One region of the Piscibacillus sp. B03 genome, then DNA from elsewhere that is predicted to be linked to it. Evidence: riboswitches for the same ligand, from Rfam matches in the RefSeq annotation. Region 1 holds a riboswitch; each other region holds the start of a gene.
What was found. Region 1 has a riboswitch for S-adenosylmethionine ahead of ACTWQB_RS01170 (methionine ABC transporter ATP-binding protein). Riboswitches for the same ligand answer to the same signal wherever they lie in the genome.

Region 1 (3,127 bases):
GCCTGACGTTCTGTAGCCATACGATCACTCCTTTTCATAATTTTTTATTAATTTAGTTTAATGGCTCAACGCTAGGTGCTTCAACTAATTAACTTATAAGAGACGCTAATTTAGTTATATAGTCTTGTAAAATATTAATTGAGTCAGTAGGGTTCCCTTTTATACATTTATTTGGAAGTTATTGAACTCCTAAAAGAAGGTATTTTTAATAAATAAATAGAAGTAAGTTAGGGAGAATACTCAAACAGGAGGTTGCTATGACACAGCCAATTGATTTAGGAAATGACATGACATTAATAGATTTGTATGACTTAGGAATGCCAGAGCGGACAGGTGCGTATGTACTGCACTCAGATGAACTGACGATTGTTGAGACGAGTGCGAGTCCGTCAGTTCCGTATTTGCTTGAAGGGTTGAAAGATTTGGATATTGACCCTAAGGACGTTAAGCATATTATCGTGACACATATTCACTTGGATCATGCTGGTGGCGTTGGTCTATTTTTAAAACATTGTCCAAATGCGAAGGTGTATGTTCATCCTAAAGGAAAGCGCCATTTAACTGATCCAACAAAATTAATTGCGGGTGCTAAAGCCGTGTACGGTGAACAATTTGATGAGTTGTTCGACCCGATTGTACCGGTCCCAGAAGACCGTTTAGTTGATATGGACGATGGTGAAACACTCAACATTGGTAACCGAGTGTTAACTTTTTATGATTCACCAGGTCATGCCAAGCACCATTTCAGTATTCACGATTCGTTGAGTAACGGCATTTTTACAGGTGATACAATTGGAGTTCACTATCCGCAAGCAGAAGGGTTGAACTTCGTGCTGCCATCAACATCACCGAACCAATTCGATCCAGATGCAATGATTCAATCACTTGAGAAAATTGAAAGCCTGGCTGTCGAACAGATATATTTTGGTCACTACGGTCGATCTCGTGATCCGAAACATGTTTATGAGCAGATTCGTTTCTGGTTACCACGTTTTGTTGAAGTAGGAGAGAAGGTTGTTGAAAAACAACCAGAAGCTTCTTTTGAAATAAAAACGGCATCAGTTGCGGAAGGACTCCAAAGCCTTGTGACCACTCATTTAGTTGAACAAAATATTCCTAGTAATCATACCGTCTATAAGTATTTAAATCTGGATTTAAAGGTTTGCGCCATGGGGATTGTGGATTATCTGGCTAAAAAATAAATATTAGTTTAAACTCCGCCAAGTGCGGAGTTTTTTAATGAAAAAGGTCGATAAAACGAGTTTAGGGGTCGATAAAACGATGATTTTTACCGAGTCGACAAATTTCGTGGTCGATATTTTATGAAATGGGGTCGATAAATCAACAAATGGGGTCAATAACTATGTTGTTGGTGGACCATCGCCAAAAAGGAAGGCTTTTGCACAAGCAAAAACCTCCAACAGAACTATAAGACGGGAGCTTTTTCGCCCACGCGAAAAAGCTTCAACATAAATTATTTAAAAAACATTGACAATGACTAAATTTCAGATTATGATGGAAAACATCACAAATTAATAACGAAAACCGAAATATAATCTTCTTATCTCGAGAGGTGGAGGGACTGGCCCTTTGAAACCTCGGCAGCGGGTCTGGTGACAATCAGACACTGTGCCAAGTCCAGCAAACATGTTTGATGTTTGAAAGATAAGAAGAGTTGGGATACATACACGAATGCAACCCTCTCTTCTTATTCTTTTTTGGATAAGGAGAGAGGGTTTTTTGTTTAGGAGGAACATAGATGATTCGCTTTGATCAAGTAACAAAGTCATTCGAGCATGAAGGAACATCGTTTAAAGCGGTTGATCAAGTTGATTTAGAAATTCAAAAAGGTGAAATCTTTGGGGTTATTGGCTTTAGTGGTGCCGGTAAAAGTACGTTGGTACGACTCGTAAATCAGTTGGAGCGTCCAACGGCTGGAAAAGTGCTCATTGATGGTCAGGATATGTCGCAAGTATCCACCAATGAGTTACGAAATATTAGACGTGGAATCGGGATGATTTTTCAGCACTTTAACTTACTTGAGACGAAGACCGTTTTTCACAACGTGGCTTTTCCATTAGCGTTAGCTGGAATGCCAAAGCGGAAAGTGAAAGACCGTGTCAATGAGATTCTTGAGTTTGTCGGATTAAGTGACAGAGCCAACCACTACCCAGACCAATTGTCAGGCGGGCAAAAACAACGTGTCGGAATCGCGAGGGCCCTTGCGACTTCACCTAGCATTTTGCTTTGTGATGAAGCGACTTCAGCACTTGACCCTGAAACGACGAAGTCTATATTGAAGCTATTAAAAAAGGTCCGCGACGAGTACAATATCACGATTCTTATGATCACTCATGAAATGAATGTCATTAAAGAGATTTGTGACCGAGTGGCCGTCATGGAGGATGGAAAAGTCGTGGAGTCAGGTTCCATTTTTGACCTTTTCTCACAACCACAACACCAAACGACACAGAAATTCGTCCAAACCGTCATGAACGACGAAATTCCGGCTTCTATCTTAAAAGAAGTAGAAACGCGCCACATCTATCGTGTTACCTTTACAGATGGTTCGGCAAGTCAACCCGTCTTATCAGGTGTGGCGAAGGAGTTTAACGTTGAAGTGAACGTGTTGTACGGACAAATTACAGAACTTCAAGAAACACCGTTTGGAAACTTAATCGTCGAGTTTCAAGGTGATGATCGGGAAATCCAAAGAGCTTTAGAACACATCAAGAAACAAGTAATCATCCAGGAGGTGAAGGCAGATGGACGTTAACATTGTAGAAATGATGCCAAGAATTATTGAAGCAACGAATGAAACGCTGTTAATGGTGTTTATCTCATTGGCGTTAGCATGTCTAATCGGAATCCCTTTAGGCGTTGCTTTAGTCGCGACTCGTGAGCATGGTTTAATGGAAAATGGTGCAATCTTCAACGTACTAAACGTGATCGTGAATATATTCCGCTCGATTCCGTTTATTATTTTACTGGTTGCCATTTTACCGATCACTAGGTTCATCGTGGGAACGTCAATTGGTACAGCTGCGGCAGTGGTACCACTCGTCTTCTTCGCTGCTCCGTTTGTAGCTAGACTTGTAGAAAGTAGCTTGCTAGAGGTGAACAATGG
Region 2 (3,127 bases), on a different contig from region 1:
GTAGCAAACTGGATTACGGGAGCTTTTAGAGTTGGTAATAAGTCACCTTCTTCACGCCATGCAGGCATGGAGTCTAGTATTATTCCTGTTCCTTCAGTTTTTGCCACGAACAAGTGCCCTTGATGAAATTCGCCTTCACTTAATCCAAGATATTTAGAATACCATTCTTGTGCCTGTACAACGTCATTTACTGGGATAAACACCACATTCACTTTATTTTTTATAGGACTTTTAATCATTTTAATTCCTCCTTCAGTAATACTTCATTCTACATAAATACAATTTTTTCCTTGTTATAATACTTAAATAAAATTCGTTCATACTAAAGTGTAGGATTAAAAGGAGGTTATCAGCATGGATCAAGACATGAATTACGGAGAAGATTATAAGTTCATCCCCGCTACGTCCATTTCGAGTGGTGCTGGTATGCAATTGCTACCAGATGTATATTGTCATACGATTCAAATTGTGAATATCGCATTAGTTGGTGAACAAGAACATTTTGTATTAGTGGATGCAGGTATGCCACACTCATCAGACGGTATTATAAACATTGTAGAGGAACGTTTCGGTGATAATGCTAAGCCAGAGACGATTGTGTTGACGCACGGACATTTTGATCATGTTGGAGCAATAATCGAGCTTGTTGAACATTGGGATATTCCAGTATATGCACACCGGTTAGAAATCCCGTACTTAACGGGAAGACAGAGGTATCCTGAACCTGACTCAACGGTTGAAGGTGGAATGGTCGCTAAGATGTCGCCGTTTTTTCCAAATGAACCAATTAATCTAGGGGACCATGTTCAGCCATTGCCTAATGATGGGACAGTTCCTTTTATGGATGGTTTCAATTGGGTACACACACCGGGCCATACCCCTGGGCATGTGTCATTTTTTAGAGATGAAGATGGAGCACTTATTGTAGGGGATGCGTTTGTGACAGTTAAACAGGAAAACTTATTTGATGTTATGACACAAGATAAAGAGATTAGTGGGCCTCCAAGGTATTTAACAACGGATTGGAAAGCTGCCAAGGAGTCGGTTCGTAAACTTTCGCAGCTTCACCCTACTATTGCTGTGACAGGGCACGGTGCTCCTATGGTTGGTGAAGAGTTAACAAATAACTTGAACAAGCTTGTTCGTGAATTCGATCAAATAGCAAAACCTGACCATGGAAAATATGTGGATCCTGATGTTCATTAATCATTATTTTATTGTCATATAGAAATTGTCCTCGACATAATATTTTGTATATCTATTGTTGACAAGAATATGTTACCGTGCTAAGATATCAATTAATTCAAAATTAAATAAAATTTTCAACTCTTATCTAGAGTGGCTGAGGGACTGGCCCGACGACGCCCGGCAACCTTCAAACAACGGTTTGAAAGGTGCTAATTCCTGCAAAGCAAATGTGTGCTTTGAGAGATGAGAGGGACCATTATATTAAGGTGTCGTATATACTGGCCTCTCTGCTCAAAGCAGGGAGGCTTTTTTAGTTGATTAAAAATGTTACGGAAGGAGGGATGGTGATGGGAAATTTGATCTCATACCAAACAGATACTATTTCCATTCCCAATTTTAGTTTAGAAAGTGGAGAGCATTTTGAGGAAGTGCAATTAGCCTATGAACGCTGTGGGCCTGAGGAGGCGCCAGTAATTTTAATTTGCCACGCGCTGACAGGAAATCAATACGCAGTTGGTACAGATTCAGAGCCAGGTTGGTGGCGAGGGTTAGTTCAAGAAGGTGGCTACATCGATTTAAGAGCTTATCAAGTTATAACGTTTAACGTTTTAGGAGGTTGCGATGGGTCCACGGGGCCGGGTTCAATTGGGCCAAATGGTGAATCATACCAGGAACATTTTCCAAAATTAACGGTTCGTGATTTGGTTGAAGTCCAGTTCGTGGCATTAAACATGTTAGGAATTAATCATTTGAAGGCTGTTATTGGAGGGTCACTTGGAGGGATGCAGGTTCTAGAATGGGGTCTGATGTATCCAGATTTCATGGATGCGATTTTCCCAATTGCAGTTACTCCGACATTTAGTGATTATGCGATTGCGTTTAACTATATTGCTAAGCAGGCGATTGTTTATGATTTGCAAGATGGTGATCATCCGGAAAAAGGTTTGAGCTTAGCTCGAATGGTTGGCATGGTTACGTATCGTTCGCACGACTTGTTTAGTAAGCGTTTTGCAAGAAGTGAAATTGATGGGGACTTTGATGTTGAATCTTACTTGAATCATCAAGGCGAGAAACTAGCGAAGCGATTTAATCCATATAGCTATATAAGGTTACTGGAAGTCATGAATAGCCATGATATTGCTCGGAATCGTGGTAGTTATCAGGGAGTAATTCAAAAGTATCGAGCTCCGGTATTCGCGTTAGGGTTTAATAACGATTTGTTGTACCCAGCAAGCGAACTCAATAGGTTTGTAACAGACATTCAAGATGCTGGAGGATATGCTGAATTTCTAGAAGTTAAAACGATTTTTGGGCACGATGGGTTTTTAGTGGAGTTTGAAAAGTGGGGCCCATTTATTCAAGAGAAATTATCATCATTAACGGCAAAGGCCGTTTAAATACAAAAAGGGAGCGATTATAATGAGCGAGAAAAATTACAGATTAGAAACAGTGAGTATTCATGGAGGATTAGAGGCAGACCCAGCAACAGGTTCACGTGCTTTACCAATTTACCAAACCAATTCTTATAAGTTTAATGATACTGAGCATGCAGCTGATTTATTCGCTTTAAAAGAGCAAGGCTTTATTTACACGCGTATAGGAAATCCAACGGTAGGCGCATTAGAGGAGCGAGTTGCTCAGTTAGAAGGTGGAATTGGAGCGTTAGCATTATCAAGTGGAATGGCGGCGATTTCTACAGCCATTTTCAATATTGCAGAAGTTGGTGATGAAATCGTATCAGCGTCAACACTATATGGTGGTACGTACAATCTATTCTCAACAACATTACCGAAGCACGGGATAACAACGCATTTTGTTGATCCAAAAGATCCTGAGAATTTCAAGGAAGCGATCACACCTAAGACGAAAGCTATTTTCGCTGAAACGATTGGAAATCCAGGTCTGACAGTGCTAGATATAGAACGTGTAGCAGAAATTG
Region 3 (3,127 bases), on a different contig from region 1:
TTGAAACGACTAAAGGCGGAATCATACGAAGTACTTCCCCTTCATTGCCACATAGATAAAATAAAACACCTTTACCTAAACATTGATCTAACACTTTCATGACTAAGTCACCAGCACTTATTTGCCCATTTGGGTCTTCAAGTTCAATGCCAATCATTAAGCCAATTCCACGAATATCTTTAATAGACGAATGCTTTTCTTGTAATTGTTTTAACTGACTAAATGCGTATTGCCCTACTTCTTGAGTGTGATCTAGCAAGTTCTCCTCATGAATGACATTGATCGAAGCAATCGCTGCGGAACAAGCAATAGGGTTTCCCCCGAAAGTAGTTGCGTGAGCACCTAATGGCCACTTTTGCATTAATTCTTTTGATGCAACCGTGGCACTTAATGGCATACCGGCAGCAATGCCTTTTGCAATGGCCATAATATCTGGCACAACGTCAAAGGTTTGAGATGCAAACCAATTCCCAGTACGCCCAAAGCCCGTTTGAACTTCGTCAAAAATTAATAAAATACCATGCTGATCACATATTTCACGCATTTTCTTAAGCCAAGAATGAGGTGGAACGACATATCCCCCTTCACCTAATACAGGCTCCACAATCATACAGGCAACTTCGTCTGGTTCAACTTGGTGCTTGAATAATTGTTCAGCATCTTTCTCAAGTTTCTTAGCAAAATACTCATCAGGATCTTCACCTTCTGGACAATCTGCAGGGTTTGCATATGGTAGTTGATACGTTAACCATGATGGTTGCATGTGCTTACGGTACTTACTCTTTGAGGTTGAAACACTTAATGCACCAACAGATCGACCGTGAAAACAACCAGTAAATGAAATGACATAAGGTCTTTGTGTAGTATACTTAGCTAATTTAATAGCCCCTTCAACCGCTTCCGTTCCACTGTTATTAAAGAAGAAGTTATCCAATGGGTCTGGTAAAATTTCTTGTAACTTTTTTGCTAGTTCCAAAATTGAATCATAAATAATCACACCAGACGGACCATGTACTAGATGATCTGCACTATCTTTAATGGCCTGTACAACTTTAGGATGTCGATGGCCGACATTCTCAACTGCAATACCAGATGTGAAATCCAAATACTTTTCATGTTCCAATCCGTAATAATAGCAACCCTCCGCCTTCTTTACTGGCAAATTCGGATGGTCTTTTGCCATACCAGGCGCAAGGAAATCACCTATATTTTCAACCTGTTGTTTAAAACTAATGGATGACATGTTACTCCTCCTATGCAATGGGTTTACGATTAATAATCATACATATTTATGCATAAAAATTCAATAGTTTGTATAAAAATTAATTATAAGATTTTTATTGACAGAGTTTTCTAAGAAAAGTATGATAAGTATTAAATAATTTAATAAGCCTCTTATCTAGAGAAGTGGAGGGACTGGCCCTGCGAAGCTTCAGCAACAGGTTTTCTTAAAACACTGTGCTAATTCCAGTAGCGAATGCTTGAAGATAAGAAGAGTAAACTTGTGAATCAGCCTCTTCTTATTGAAGGGGCTTTTTTTATTAATTAAAAGTGAGGGATTACGATGACAACAACAACTAGAACAATTCCATTTAAAGCTGATCATGTAGGTAGTCTACTTCGTCCAGAACGGCTACATAAGGCAAGAAAACAATTTAATCGAAGAGAGATTAAAGCTGTAGATTTAAGAAAGGTTGAAAACGAGGAAATTAAACGTGTGGTTGATCGACAAATTGAAATTGGATTAGACGTCGTAACTGACGGGGAGTTTAGAAGAACGTGGTTTCACTTAGATTTTATGGAGCACTTTAATGGCATTGAAGGTTATGTTCCAAAAAAGGGATACCAGTTTGCAGATGGAGTTGAGACTGAGCGATACGATGTTCGCAATACAGGCAAGATTACGTTTAACTCCAAACACCCTTTTCTAAAAGACTTTAAGGAATTAAATGAAATAGTAGATGGACGTGCAGTGGCTAAGCAAACCATTCCTAGTCCAAACCAATTTTTCAATGCAGGCATACAAAACGAAGACATTTATCCTGACATTGAAGATTTTGCTCAAGACGTTATTAAAGCTTACCAAGAAGCCATCCAAGCTTTTTATGACGCTGGTGTTAGGTACCTTCAGTTAGATGATGTGTATATTGCAGGATTATCTGCACCTGATATTCCATTTAATGATGGCAAATATACTAGGGAGTACCTCATTGATTTAGCTTTAAGAGTCGTTAATGGCAGTTTAGAAAACAAACCTGAGGACCTTTATGTGACAACTCATTTATGTCGTGGTAATTACCGATCTACTTGGGCATTTTCTGGAGGCTACGATATTATTGCACCAACATTATTAGCCAACGAGAAAGTCGATGGATTCTTTTTAGAATATGACGATGAACGCTCTGGAGGATTCGAACCATTAAAACATATACCTAAGGACGGTCCCAAGGTTGTATTAGGTTTAGTGACCTCTAAATCAGGTGAATTAGAAGATCGCGATGAGGTTTTCAGACGTGTACATGAAGCGTCCGCCTATGTCCCGCTAGCTCAACTGTGCTTAAGTCCTCAGTGTGGGTTCGCATCCACTCATCACGGTAACGAATTGACGGAAGAAGAACAATGGAACAAGTTAAAATACGTCGTGGAACTGTCAAAAGAGCTTTGGGGTTAATTTATCGACCCCAATTTTTGATTTATCGACCCCTTTTCAGAAGATATCGACCACGAAATTTGTCGACGGGGTAAAAATCGTTAATTTATCGACCCTTTTTTCAAAGATATCGAACCTTTTCAATAAAAAAAGGGTTGAACTCAGCCTTCTGAGTTCAACCCTTGTATATTAAATCGCTTTTTTCTTTTTACGACCAAACTTATTTTTTATTTTCTGGATAAAAGGAAATAAGATTGGACCGTATTTAATTGCTCTTACAATCCATTTTTTCATGATTAACCACCTTCATTCATCTATGTCTATAGTTTTACACGAATGAAGGAAATTATGTTTACAATAATTCACTTAAATCTTTGTAATCTAAACCATGTGCTTCTGCAACAGCTTTGTAAGTCACATAACCATCTAACGTGTTAATACCTTTTAGAAGGTTTCCATTATCTTTAACAGCTTGCT
Region 4 (3,127 bases), on a different contig from region 1:
CACCTAATCCTCCAGCTCCAATGACACCTGCCATTGCCGTATAACTGATTAATGCAATAGCTGTAACCGTAATTCCTGAGATTAAGGCTGGCATTGACTCAGGTAGCAGTACTTTAAAAATGATCGTATGAGTTTTAGCACCCATTGATTTGGCTGCTTCAATGACACCTTTATCAACTTCTTTAAAAGCAATTTCGACTAGCCTAGCATAGAATGGTGCCGCGCCAATAATTAGTGCCGGTAACGCCGCTTTTGGCCCCCTAATCGTTCCCATTAAAAAATCAGTAAAAGGGAATAACAATAGAATTAATATGATAAATGGGATGGCTCGGAATATGTTAACAGCCGAGGCTGTGATTATATTTAACAAATAGTTCTGCCAAAGGTTTCCTTTTTCTGTTAAAAATAATAATAAACCTAATAAGATTCCAAGAATGATCGTGCCTATGACTGAAATCACCGTCATGTATAACGTTTCATAGGTTGCCACCCACATCTCTTCCATTTTTAAATTCGGGAATAACTCATTTAACATCTTGAATCACCTCGACTTCCACACCTGATGACTGAATGTAGTCGATCGTTTCGGTGATTAATTTCTCTTCACCGCTTATTTCAACATATAGCGTACCGTAAGCCCCTTCTTGAGTAGGTGATATAGAACCTTGTAATATGTTGATGTCGACAGAGAACTTTCTTATAACATCAGAGATTAAAGCGCGTTTAGCATCATTTCCGATAAAGTGGAGTTTGACCACTTCTGTATTCGGGTCATTTGTAATGAAACGCTTTAAGTCTCCTTGTAGATGCTCTAGAGGACTGAGCTGTTGCACAAAACGTTTTGCCGTCTTTGATTGTGGTTTGACGAAAACGTTTAAGACATCCCCTTGTTCAACAACCTTTCCTTGATCCATTACAGCCACGCGATGACAAATCTTCTGAATGACATGCATTTCGTGTGTAATCATGATGATCGTTAAGTTAAGCTTTTTATTAATCGAAACGAGCAAGTCCAAAATATCGTCTGTTGTCTCAGGGTCTAAAGCTGACGTTGCTTCATCACAAAGTAGGACATCAGGGTCGTTTGCTAAAGCACGGGCGATTCCAACACGTTGCTTCTGTCCACCACTTAGTTGAGAAGGGTAGGAATTTTCTCGCCCTTTTAATCCAACAAGTTCAATAAGCTCGAGCACTTTCTCACGACGTTCTGCTTTCGGTATACCTGCAATTTCAAGAGGAAATGCAATATTTTCAAAAACCGTTCTCGACCATAGTAAGTTGAAATGCTGGAAGATCATGCCGACCTTTTGGCGTTCGCGACGCAACTTTCCAATGCTTAAGTCAGTAATGTTCGTATTATTAATCACCACATCACCACTTGTTGGCTCTTCAAGTCGATTGATTAAGCGGATAAATGTACTTTTCCCCGCACCACTGTAACCGATAACCCCGAATATTTCACCCTTATTAATGTTTATTGAAACATCATCGACAGCTTTAACTTCTTGGTGTTTTGTTTTAAAAACTTTTGACAATCCTTTGATTGTAATCATATATAAATCTCCCTTTAACCCTTTTAATCATTAATGATTTAACTAATAAAAATACCTTTCCATTCACAAGAGAACAGAAAGGTACAATCCGTTCTCTCATCTCTCAAAGCTTTGCGCTTTGCAGGAATTAGCACCTGTCAGGTTTGACCTGATGGTTGCTGGGCTTCGTCGGGCCAGTCCCTCCACCTCTCTGGATAAGAGTTATTATTTGTATATTTTTATAAATCAATCGTTTTAGTGAAAAATCTTGGCAGATCGTTTCTAAAATAATTAAAAAACTCTTTTCTTGCAAGCACAAGAAAAGAGTCGAATACGTCGTCACTTTCCTTATCTTGCAATGATCAACCTCATTGCTGGAATTAGCACCTGTTAGGAAAAATCCTAATGGTTGCCGGGCTTCGCAGGGCCAGTCCCTCCGCCTCTCTGGATAAGAAATTAAGTTATGTTATTTTCGATGATTATTATGTTAGCATAGTAATGTAGACAAGTCAATAAAAAATTATAAAAGGATGATCCAACCATGAAAGCACCATTATTTGAACTTCCTTACTTAGATAATCCAGACGAAACATTTCGATTAGAAGATGTCATTGGCGAAAAAGTCGTCGTATTAACCTTCTGGGTATCATGGTGCCCAGATTGTGCCCGTGACCTTCCAAAAAAAGAACAGTTTTTCAAAACATCTCGAAATGATGAGCTTGAAATGGTTACGATTAATGTAACAGACCGTGAACATGGTGATGAAGAAGCGTTAAAATATCAAGACCAATTTTTAACACAACCTGTCTTAAAAGATCGAGGGCGTGAGATTTATGACTTATATGATTGTACAGGCGTCCCAACGACCGTTGTGATTAACCGTGAAGGTGAAATCATCGGCCATTTTGGTGACCAAGCCGACTTTGTTGAAGTCATTCATAAGCTAAGTGAGGCGCTCTAAACTAAGTATGGCCCCATCTCTTTTAACAGGTAGGGAACGGAATGGAATGTATATAAACGATCAAGATTATCGCCTTTTTTAAAAACCATTAAACACGGAACACTGGTAACTTCATGTTCCTGAACCCAATTAGGTGCTAGTGTTACATTCAATTCGTAGAAGATTTCTTTGCCTAACGTTTCTTCTATGTATTCCAACATGCGCCTGGCTACCTTGCATGTGCCACAAAAAGGACTATTCACAAAAATGATGTGATAGTCCTTTTTTTGTGTTAGAAAATAGGCTTGCTTTTGATTGATTTCGATCACTGTTAAAATCCTTTCAAGTACTCCACTTTAACTCTCATATTAGCTGATAGCAATAAAGATGCTAACACATGCTCAGGAGCATCCTCAACCTCTCGATATTTTTTATCGATATATATATTTTCCGCATGAGATAACTCTTGGTTTAACATTTTTCTTAGTTTTTCCCCAGGTTCATCTGTGTCAGTAAATATAAAAACATCACGATCGAATAAATGATAGTCGTCAACTAACTCTTCTAACGCATCAATGCCTAATGTTCCAAATGTGCATAGTATGAAGACGTCTTCATCGTCTAAGATTTTTTGGATTTTCTTACGATCCTGTTT

Region 2: it holds a riboswitch for S-adenosylmethionine, as region 1 does, so the genes downstream of both, metX (homoserine O-acetyltransferase MetX) here and ACTWQB_RS01170 (methionine ABC transporter ATP-binding protein) in region 1, are expected to answer to the same signal.
Region 3: it holds a riboswitch for S-adenosylmethionine, as region 1 does, so the genes downstream of both, ACTWQB_RS01720 (5-methyltetrahydropteroyltriglutamate--homocysteine S-methyltransferase) here and ACTWQB_RS01170 (methionine ABC transporter ATP-binding protein) in region 1, are expected to answer to the same signal.
Region 4: it holds a riboswitch for S-adenosylmethionine, as region 1 does, so the genes downstream of both, ACTWQB_RS11560 (methionine ABC transporter ATP-binding protein) here and ACTWQB_RS01170 (methionine ABC transporter ATP-binding protein) in region 1, are expected to answer to the same signal.

The regions. Positions count from the first base shown of each region.
Region 1 is NZ_JBQQCO010000001.1:212,361-215,487, reverse strand. Features, by position in the region: gene ACTWQB_RS01180 (nuclear transport factor 2 family protein) at 1-20, opposite strand, end outside; gene ACTWQB_RS01175 (MBL fold metallo-hydrolase) at 258-1,202, shown strand; SAM riboswitch class I at 1,559-1,672, shown strand; gene ACTWQB_RS01170 (methionine ABC transporter ATP-binding protein) at 1,760-2,776, shown strand; gene ACTWQB_RS01165 (methionine ABC transporter permease) at 2,766-3,127, shown strand, end outside.
Region 2 is NZ_JBQQCO010000011.1:61,669-64,795, reverse strand. Features, by position in the region: gene ACTWQB_RS09155 (VOC family protein) at 1-239, opposite strand, end outside; gene ACTWQB_RS09150 (MBL fold metallo-hydrolase) at 355-1,206, shown strand; SAM riboswitch class I at 1,327-1,438, shown strand; gene metX (homoserine O-acetyltransferase MetX) at 1,536-2,585, shown strand; gene ACTWQB_RS09140 (O-acetylhomoserine aminocarboxypropyltransferase/cysteine synthase family protein) at 2,608-3,127, shown strand, end outside.
Region 3 is NZ_JBQQCO010000002.1:16,751-19,877, reverse strand. Features, by position in the region: gene ACTWQB_RS01725 (aspartate aminotransferase family protein) at 1-1,243, opposite strand, end outside; SAM riboswitch class I at 1,393-1,494, shown strand; gene ACTWQB_RS01720 (5-methyltetrahydropteroyltriglutamate--homocysteine S-methyltransferase) at 1,565-2,671, shown strand; gene ald (alanine dehydrogenase) at 3,003-3,127, opposite strand, start outside.
Region 4 is NZ_JBQQCO010000016.1:26,183-29,309, forward strand. Features, by position in the region: gene ACTWQB_RS11555 (methionine ABC transporter permease) at 1-535, opposite strand, end outside; gene ACTWQB_RS11560 (methionine ABC transporter ATP-binding protein) at 525-1,553, opposite strand; SAM riboswitch class I at 1,647-1,754, opposite strand; SAM riboswitch class I at 1,878-1,987, opposite strand; gene ACTWQB_RS11565 (TlpA disulfide reductase family protein) at 2,074-2,493, shown strand; gene ACTWQB_RS11570 (thioredoxin family protein) at 2,490-2,801, opposite strand; gene ACTWQB_RS11575 (toprim domain-containing protein) at 2,804-3,127, opposite strand, start outside.